DNA from 4 places in the Nocardioides zeae genome. Region 2 is predicted to be linked to each of the others. Evidence: predicted binding sites of a transcription regulator. Region 2 holds the regulator's gene; each other region holds the start of a gene.
What was found. Region 2 encodes LexA, which represses DNA repair genes until DNA is damaged. Its sites were predicted from a motif close to TCGAACANNTGTTCGA; they were not measured.

Region 1: recA (recombinase RecA) is a predicted target of LexA. The motif match lies at 929-944, and genes of this name have one in related genera.
Region 3: QE405_RS18000 (HNH endonuclease signature motif containing protein) is a predicted target of LexA. The motif match lies at 1,229-1,244, and genes of this name have one in related genera.
Region 4: QE405_RS07555 (HNH endonuclease signature motif containing protein) is a predicted target of LexA. The motif match lies at 1,310-1,325, and genes of this name have one in related genera.

The regions. Positions count from the first base shown of each region.
Region 1 is NZ_JAUTAN010000001.1:1,204,809-1,207,007, forward strand. It holds gene QE405_RS05755 (MFS transporter) at 1-892, shown strand, start outside; gene recA (recombinase RecA) at 1,108-2,145, shown strand; gene QE405_RS05765 (regulatory protein RecX) at 2,147-2,199, shown strand, end outside.
Region 2 is NZ_JAUTAN010000001.1:12,398-14,596, forward strand. It holds gene QE405_RS00040 (hypothetical protein) at 8-451, opposite strand; gene lexA (transcriptional repressor LexA) at 533-1,276, opposite strand; gene QE405_RS00050 (LysM peptidoglycan-binding domain-containing protein) at 1,623-2,015, shown strand; gene QE405_RS00055 (hypothetical protein) at 2,171-2,199, opposite strand, start outside.
Region 3 is NZ_JAUTAN010000001.1:3,794,197-3,796,395, forward strand. It holds gene QE405_RS18000 (HNH endonuclease signature motif containing protein) at 1-1,214, opposite strand, end outside; gene QE405_RS18005 (glycerophosphodiester phosphodiesterase) at 1,568-2,199, shown strand, end outside.
Region 4 is NZ_JAUTAN010000001.1:1,577,691-1,579,889, reverse strand. It holds gene QE405_RS07555 (HNH endonuclease signature motif containing protein) at 1-1,226, opposite strand, end outside; gene QE405_RS07550 (error-prone DNA polymerase) at 1,338-2,199, shown strand, end outside.

The sequences.
Region 1 (2,199 bases), 1.2 Mb from region 2:
CCTGGCCGCGCCCCTGCGGCGCGGGCGGGCCCTGTCGCTGGTGGTGTGGGCGACGACCGTCGGCGCGGTCGCCGGCCCCAACCTGACGGGCGTCTCGGGATGGATCGCCCGCCGCATCGGTGTGCCCGAGCTGACCGGCCCCTTCGTCATCGGCGCGGTCGCGATGCTGCTGGCGGCGCTCGTCGTGGGGGTGGGCCTCCGCCCCGACCCGCTGCTGACGGCGCGGCGGCTCGCGGCCGGCACCGCGGGGAGCGCGCCGGTCCGCCGCCGTGGCATCGACTGGGCGGTCGTGCGGGAGGTGCTCGCGACCCGGCCCGCGGTGACCGCCGCGGTGGTGGCCCTCGCGTGCGCCCACGCGGTGATGGTCGCCGTGATGGTGATGACGCCGCTGCACATGGAGCACGGCGGCGCGGAGCTCGACGTGATCGGCCTGGTCATCAGCATCCACGTGCTCGGCATGTTCGCCTTCTCGCCGCTCGTCGGCCTCGTGGCCGACCGCGGAGGACGAGGTCCCGCCCTGGGGATCGGTGCGGCGGTGCTGCTCGTCGCGCTGGGCCTGGCCGGGACGTCGCCCGAGGGTCACTCCTGGCACATCGCGACCGGCCTGTTCCTCCTCGGCCTCGGCTGGTCGTTCGCGACGGTGGCGGCGTCGACCGCGATCGCCGACGGCACGCCGCTCGAGGCGCGCACGGACGTGCAGGGCGCCTCCGACATGGTCATGGGCCTGACCGCCGCCGTCGGCGGCGCGCTCGCGGGCGTCGTGGTCGGGGCGTGGGGCTTCGGCTGGCTGGCGGCGGGCGCCGCGGTGCTGGTGCTCGCGCTGTTCGGTGCGGCCGCGGTGACGGTACGGGCGGGAGCGGCGCGGTCCGACGAGGGGCACGATCCGACCTGAGGCGCGTCGCGACACGCCGAGCGGCGGAGTCGTCCGTCGAACACGTGTTCGTCTACGCTTGCTGTCCACAGGCACACGATCGGGTCGAGTTCTCCCCAGGCGTCGCGCGGCGCTCAGGGTTGTCAGTGGCTCGGCCTAACGTCGTGCCCATGAACTCACGTGGTGGCCGCCGGCCATCGAACGACTCGGGCGGAGCCCGGAGGGAAGGACACACCATGGCTGGTGCAGACCGCGGCAAGGCGCTCGACACGGCGCTCGCGAGCATCGAGAAGCAGTTCGGCAAGGGCTCGATCATGCGGCTGGGCGACGACACCCGCGCGCCGCTCGAGGTCATCCCCACGGGATCCATCGCGCTCGACGTCGCGCTCGGTCTGGGCGGCCTCCCGCGCGGCCGCGTCGTGGAGATCTACGGTCCGGAGTCGTCCGGAAAGACGACGGTGGCGCTCCACGCGGTCGCGAGCGCCCAGCGCGCCGGCGGCATCGTGGCGTTCATCGACGCCGAGCACGCGCTCGACCCGGAATACGCGAAGAACCTCGGCGTCGACACCGACGCCCTGCTGGTCTCCCAGCCCGACTCGGGTGAGCAGGCGCTCGAGATCGCCGACATGCTGGTGCGCTCCGGTGCCCTGTCCCTCATCGTCATCGACTCCGTCGCGGCGCTCGTGCCGAAGGCCGAGATCGAGGGCGAGATGGGTGACAGCCACGTCGGTCTCCAGGCCCGCCTGATGAGCCAGGCGCTCCGCAAGATGACCGGTGCCCTCAACGGCGCCAACACCACCGCGATCTTCATCAACCAGCTGCGCGAGAAGATCGGCGTCATGTTCGGCTCGCCCGAGACCACGACCGGTGGTCGCGCGCTGAAGTTCTACTCGTCGGTCCGCCTCGACGTCCGTCGCATCGAGACGCTGAAGGACGGCACCGACATGGTCGGCAACCGCACCCGCGTCAAGGTCGTGAAGAACAAGGTGGCCCCGCCGTTCAAGCAGGCCGAGTTCGACATCATGTACGGCAAGGGCATCAGCCGTGAGGGCGGCCTGATCGACGTCGGTGTCGAGGCAGGCCTCGTCCGCAAGGCGGGTGCGTGGTACACCTACGACGGCGACCAGCTCGGCCAGGGCAAGGAGAACGCGCGCAACTTCCTGCGCGACAACCCCGACCTGGCCGACGAGCTCGAGAAGAAGATCCTCGAGAAGCTCGGCGTCGGCCCGCAGGTCGACCAGCCGGCCGAGCCGCTCGGCGTCGACGACTTCTGAGATGACGGCCCGAGCGGCCGGATCGCACGAACCCGGCACCGGCGCCCCGGGGGA
Region 2 (2,199 bases):
GCGCGGATCAGAAGAAGGAGAGCACGTAGGCGCCGAGGAGCGCGACGATCACCACGAGGGCCACGACCCGGGCCCAGGTCGGGACGCTGCTGACGAAGTGGTCGGGCGTACTGTCGTCCCGGACGCCGGTGTCACGGAGCTCCGGCGGGTCGTCGAGGTCGCCCGCGTAGGGCTCCCCGGCCTGCCACCCGCCCCCGTTGGACGGGTGCTGGCGCCGGGCCTCGAGCTCCGCGGAGCACTGGTCCATCCAGGCGTCGACGACGCCCGCGTCGTACACCTGGGCGTCGTGCACCGCCGGGAACGGACGGGGGTCGAAGGGGCCGGGGTGGAAGCCGGTGCGTCGGCCGCGACGCATCTCCTCGACCAGCGCGGTGACGTGGGCGTCCACGTCGCGGATCCGGTAGCCGTCGGCAGCCTCCAGCACCGGGAAGCGCGGGGTGTCGCTCGGCATTGCGGTCTCCTCGGGGACGGCCTCGACGTGATCCTACGGCCGTCCCCGGGCCCGGGACGACCGGGCCCGGAGCAGTCGGGATCAGAGGCGGCGGAGGACCGCCGTCACCTTGCCGAGGATGGTGGCGTGGGTGCCGTCGATCGGGTCGTACGCCTCGTTGTGGGGGAGGAGCCAGACCTGCCCGTTGCGGCGCTGGAACGTCTTCACGGTCGCCTCGCCGTCGATCATCGCGGCGACGATCTCGCCGTTCTCGGCCGTCGGCTGCTGGCGGACCACCACGTAGTCGCCGTCGCAGATCGCCGCGTCGATCATCGAGTCGCCGGACACCTCCAGCATGTAGAGCGTGCCGTCCCCGACGAGCTGCTGCGGGAGGGGGAAGACCTCCTCGACCCGCTGCTCCGCGAGGATCGGGCCGCCGGCCGCGATCCGTCCGACGACCGGCACGTACGTCGCGGCGGGGCGCGCCTCGCCGATGTCGGTCTCGTCGATGACGGACTCGTCCGCGCTGGAGAGCGCCGCGCGCTCGACCTCGAGGCCGTGCCCGACCACCTGGATCGCCCGGGGGCGGTTGGGGTCGCGACGGAGGTAACCCTTCTCCTCCAGCGCCTTGAGCTGGTGGGCGACCGAGGACGAGCTGGTGAGGCCGACCTGCTCGCCGATCTCGCGCATGCTCGGCGGGTAGCCCCGCTCGTCGAGCGCGGTCGTGATGACGGCGAGCACGCGCGCCTGGCGCGGCGTCAGGCGCGCCTGCCCCGCACCGGGCTGCGGCACCGCCGACACGTCCGTCACCCCTGCGTCGTCGCCCGGGTCCTTGGTCGCCGCCATGTCCGTCCTTCTTTCCGCGCCCTCGGACGCTTCGCCGCTCGGTCGACTGCTCGGTGCCCCCGCGCCGTGCTGCAGGCGGGACACCGTCGCGGACCGCACGCTAGTCGTCGGACCCGTGCGGATTCAAACATCTGTTCGACCGGCGTGTCCCGTGTCGCCGTCGGTACGCCGTCGAAGAAATGTTCGACCGCACCCTTGATCCGATCGAACACCTGCTCTAGTGTCGCTCAGGTGTTCGATCGAACGTGTGATCGACGGTGGGTCCGGCGGTGACGCCGACCAGAACTGTCGGTGGCCGTCGATAGACATCGCTCGTCACGACCCGACACTTCCCCAGGAGGTCACCATGAGCTCGACCGCATTCGCCCCGCAGCTGCCGGCAACCCGGTCCGCCCGTCCTGTTCGCGCGGTCCGTCCGGCGCGCCCGGCTCCCCGGGCGCAGGGCTCGCTGCGCCTCACGCGACGCGGCCGTCTGGTGGTGCTGGTGCTCGGTCTCGTCGCCATGCTCGCCCTGGGCGTCGTCCTCGGCTCGGTGTCCGCCGCGAGCGACGAGTCGACCGCCGGGCAGACGGAGACCATCCGCGTCCAGTCGGGCGACACGCTGTGGGACATCGCCGCGGCGCGTGCCGGTTCGGGCGAGTCGGTGCAGGACGTCATCGACGAGATCCGCTCGATCAACCACCTGAGCTCCGGGGCGCTGATGGCCGGCGACCAGCTCGAGGTGCCCGCGGCCGGCTGACGCCGCACCGCGTCGCGGCAGGTCCGCGACGCCCACGATCCCGGCAGGTCGACTCGACCCCGACCTGCCGGACCAGGGGAAGAGAGCGAGGGGCGGGCCTGCGACGGCGGGCTCGCCCCTCGTGCCGTTCCCGGAGGGTCGTCCCCGTCGTCCGGTCAGCGGGCGGCGCGCTTGCCGCCGGTCG
Region 3 (2,199 bases), 3.8 Mb from region 2:
TCGAGGTCGGCGGTGCGTGAGCTGCGGGTGCAGTAGGGGAAGACGCAGCGGGGCCAGCGGGCGCGGACGTGGTCGGCGATGCGGTCCGGTGGGGTGTAGCCGTTCACGGCGTCCTCGAGGTTGAGGTCGATGATCGGCCTGATCGTGACGGTGGTGTCCGGGCTGGCGCACCAGGCCTGGACCTGCTCGGCGGTGATTGCGCCGCGGGGTGCGCCGGGGGTGTCGAGGCGGGCCAGGTCGATCCCCGTCATGCCGGTGCAGGCGTCGATCCCGGGACCGAACCCGTTCAGGGTGCCGGCGATCGCGGCCTGGTCGAGATGGACGAACAGCACGACCTCGCGCCGCGCCCGCTGGACCGGTCGGGTCTCGTCGCCATCAGGCCCGCTGGCCGCGTCGTACTGGAGCGTCGTGACACCGTCGCAGCGCCGGGCGATCTCACCGAGGGCGATGGAGCGGCGGACGTCGAGGTCTTGGTCGCACCCCAGGGCGACCAGCTGCCGCGCCACGTGCGCGACCGTGCGCTCCAGGTCGAGCGCGTCGGCCAGGTCGAGGGTCCCGTGGACGTCCACGGTCCCGCGCAGGCACCCAGTGAGCGGGTCGGTGTAGCCGATGTCGCCCAGCTCGATCGTGAGGTGGCGTCCTCCGTCAGCCTCGGCCCGTTCGGCTTCGGTGGTCTCCGGGTCGAACCGCGCCGCGGCCTCCGCCACCAAACGGTCGACCTCGGGACCGGTGGCCTTGTGCGCGACGTACGCGATGTGGCGGTCCACGAAGCTCGCCGCCTCGAACGTCAAGGTGCGGGTGCTCTGCGCGATGCGGCGTCCGCGCCAGACGTCGACCTCACCCGCGGCGATCCGGGCCTGGACACGCGGGAGGCGGTAGCGCAGCTCGATCGCATCCCCCACCAGTCGCCGTGCGGCGTCGAACGAGCACCCCCGGGCGGCGGCGACCTCGCCGATGCAGAACTCCGCCACCACCGGCGCTCCCGGGCCGCCCAGTTCGAGGAACTGATCCCCCGCCAGAGCCTCGACGAAGGACTCCTCGCGCCACTCGCCCAACGCCGTGATCGGATCGCCCACGACCTCCTCGGAGGTGTGCGCCGTCGCCCAGTCGCCCACGGCGACGAACGCAGCCGCTTCCGCGACACGAGCCGCCGTGGCGCGCTCGCGGACCGCGTCGATCAACGCGGTCGCCGTGTGCTGGGTCCCCCGATCCATGACCCCAACTCTAATCGAACAGACATTCGATAACCACCTTTTGGTGGTGATCTGTGGATGACCGATCCGAGGCCGGCGTCGAGTTGTCACGTACGCAGCGACGAGTCCCCAACCTGGGCCGCGGCGTATATAGCATCTCGGCGCGCCCGCCGCGCCGTTCGACCCACCTCGACGCCCCCGCCGCGCCGTTCGACCCACCTCGACGCCCCCGCCGCGGCGTACATGACAACTCGACGCACCCGCCGCGCCTTACAACCCACCTCGGCGCTCCCGCCGCGCCTTACAACCCACCTCGACACACCCGCCGCGCCGTACAACCCAACTCGACGCCCACGACGGGCAGGATGGTCCGCATGAGGCCGCAGGTCGTCGCGCACCGGGGGGACAGCGAGGAGAACGCCGAGCACACGCTCGGCGCCTTCCTCGCCGCGATCGAGGCGGGCGCCGACGGGCTGGAGTGCGACGTGCGGCTGACCGCCGACGGGCACCTCGTCTGCGTCCACGACCGCGACCTCCGCCGCGTCGCCGCGCAGCGCCGGGGGCTCATCTCAACGATGGAGCTCGCCGACCTCCACCAGCTGGACATCGCCTCCTGGAAGCGGCCCTGGGCGGAGCTCGACGACGAGGCGCCGGTCGTCGACGAGTCGATGCACGGCGTGCTCACGCTGCGCCGGCTCATGGAGGTCGCCGCGGAGGCGCCGCGCCGCGTCGAGCTGCTCATCGAGACCAAGCACCCGACCCGGTACGGCGGCCTCGTCGAGCGCCGCCTCGTGCAGCTGCTGAGCGAGTTCGGCTGGGACGGCGCCGACGCGCCGGTGCGGGTCATGAGCTTCGCCCACACCGCGCTGCAGCGGGTGCAGCGGCTCGCGCCGGAGGTGCGGGTGGTGCAGCTCTTCGAGCGCGCGGAGATGTGGCCCGCCCTGCGCCGCATGATCGGCCGCGACTGGATGGTCGGCCCCGGCATCGGCGAGCTCACCGACCACCC
Region 4 (2,199 bases), 1.6 Mb from region 2:
AGGACCTCGCTCCTCGTGCCGAGGACCGCGGGGACGAGCCCGGCGTCGCAGGCGAGGCGTCTTGCTTCGGCGGCGCTGATCTGGCCGCCGGTGTCGAGGGACGCTGTCGCCAACCCACCGAGGAGTGACTCGAGGGTCATCGTGACGACGACGGTCGCGCCCGTGCCGCCGGCGTTGGGGAGGTCCTTCTGGTCGAGCATCTCGAGCACCTGTTGGAAGGCGTGTCCGTAGCGCTCGGGTGTCGACCGGTCCCGTTGGAAGCGTCGCTCGGGGTCGTCGGCGGTGTTGAGGTGCTGCGGGGCGGCGTAGGCGTCGAGGGCTTTGCGGAGCATCGCGCCGTGGAGCTCGGGGATCACGAACCGGCCCCACACGCGACCGAGGCCGTCGGAGACCATGCTGAGCCGCGAGGTGCCACGGGCCTCTCGCTCCTCGCGCTCCAGCAATGCCGCCTCGTGGGCCTCGCCCACCTCGGGAGCGATCACGGTGAGGATCCTCTTCCCCAGCGCTCGCAGGGCCCGGGCGTCGTGGTCGGCCGCGAAGCCCACCATCGCCTCCTCGGCCTGCAGCCGCAGCTCGGCCGGCAAGCCCTGGGGGAGCGCGTCGAGGGCCTTGACGATGACGTCGGCCTGCTCGGTATCCACCGCACCGGTCTCACACGCCGGCGCGAGGTGAGCCCGGTAGCGGCTCGTGTCGCCGGTGATCGCCTCACCGATCCGCGCGAACCGGTAGGCGTCCCGCCGGGTACTCGCCGTGGCGTTCGCAAGCCACACCGCTGCGGTCGAGGCGCCGTTGCTCCGGTGAAGCTCGATCTCCTCGACATGCTGCACCAGCACGGCCACCAGCGCGGAGGCCCGCGCAACCAGCCGATGGGCGTCGATCAGCGCGATGCCGGTCTGCGGTGCGCTCAACCAGCCGAGGCCCGTACGCCCGTCGGCAGCGAGCACGTCCGTCGCCGTCCGGATCGCCTCCAGCAACGGGTGCCCCACGTCGACACCCGGCACCGTCCATCCGGGCTCCGATTCCCTCGGGGACTCAGACGCGTCGTACCGCTCCTCGTCGCTCGCGACGATCCGGCAACCCAGCGTCGCCTCGACCGGCCACTCACCCGTGGCGAAGGCATGCTCCAACCAGTCCGGCTCCGGCGCATCGACCAAGAACTCGGCAGGGGGTTCCGGCACCGGTGGCCCGAAGCCACCGGCGTCCCCAGAAGAGCTGACCCCCGTCATGGCGACCACTCAACCCGAGCCCACCGACAGTTCTGAGGAGGGGCGGGAGCGACGCCGTACGGCTGTGGACAAGAAACTACGACCCGAACACATGTTCGATAAAGTGGCGGCATGGGATGGAACAACCCGGCGGTGCCGTGGAGCGAGCTGGAGCGGCGGCTCTCGGCGCGCCCCGGTGCCGACGACGCGCCGATCTCGCGTCGACGGCGCCGCCGTCCGGAGGCCGTCGCGGTGGAGGCGCCGGTGGGTGCGGTGCCCTACGCGGAGCTGCACTGCCACAGCCACTACAGCTTCCTCGACGGGGCGAGCTCGCCGGAGGAGCTGGTCGTCGAGGCGGCTCGGCTCGGGCTCCACGGGATCGCGCTGACCGACCACGACGGGTTCTACGGGGCTCCGATGCTGGCCGAGGCAGCCGCGGCGGTGGAGGGTGGCGCCCTGCGGACGGTGTACGGCGCGGAGCTGTCCCTCGGGTTGAGCGGTCCGCAGAACGGGGCGGCCGATCCGGAGGGCGCCCACCTGCTGGTGCTGGCCCGCGGGGTGGAGGGCTACCACCGTCTGGCGGCCGCCATGACGGACGCCCACCTGCGTGGCGACGAGAAGGGACGCCCGGTCTACGACCTCGACGAGCTCGCGGAGCGGGGGCGGGACCACTGGATGGTGCTGACCGGTTGCCGCAAGGGCACGGTGCGCACCGCCCTCGCCGCTGGCGGGCCTCGCGCCGCGAGGGCGGAGGTCGACCTGTTGGTCGAACGGTTCGGTGCGGACAACGTCACCGTGGAGCTGTCCCACCACGGGCGCCCGTCCGACCGCGAGACCAACGACCTGCTGGCCGCCGTCGCCGCCGCGGTCGGTCTCCCGGTCGTGGCCACCAACAACGTCCACCACGCGACCCCGGCGGGGCACCGGCTCGCGGGGACGATGGCGGCGGTGCGAGCACGACGCAGCCTGGGCGACATGGACGGCTGGCTCCCGG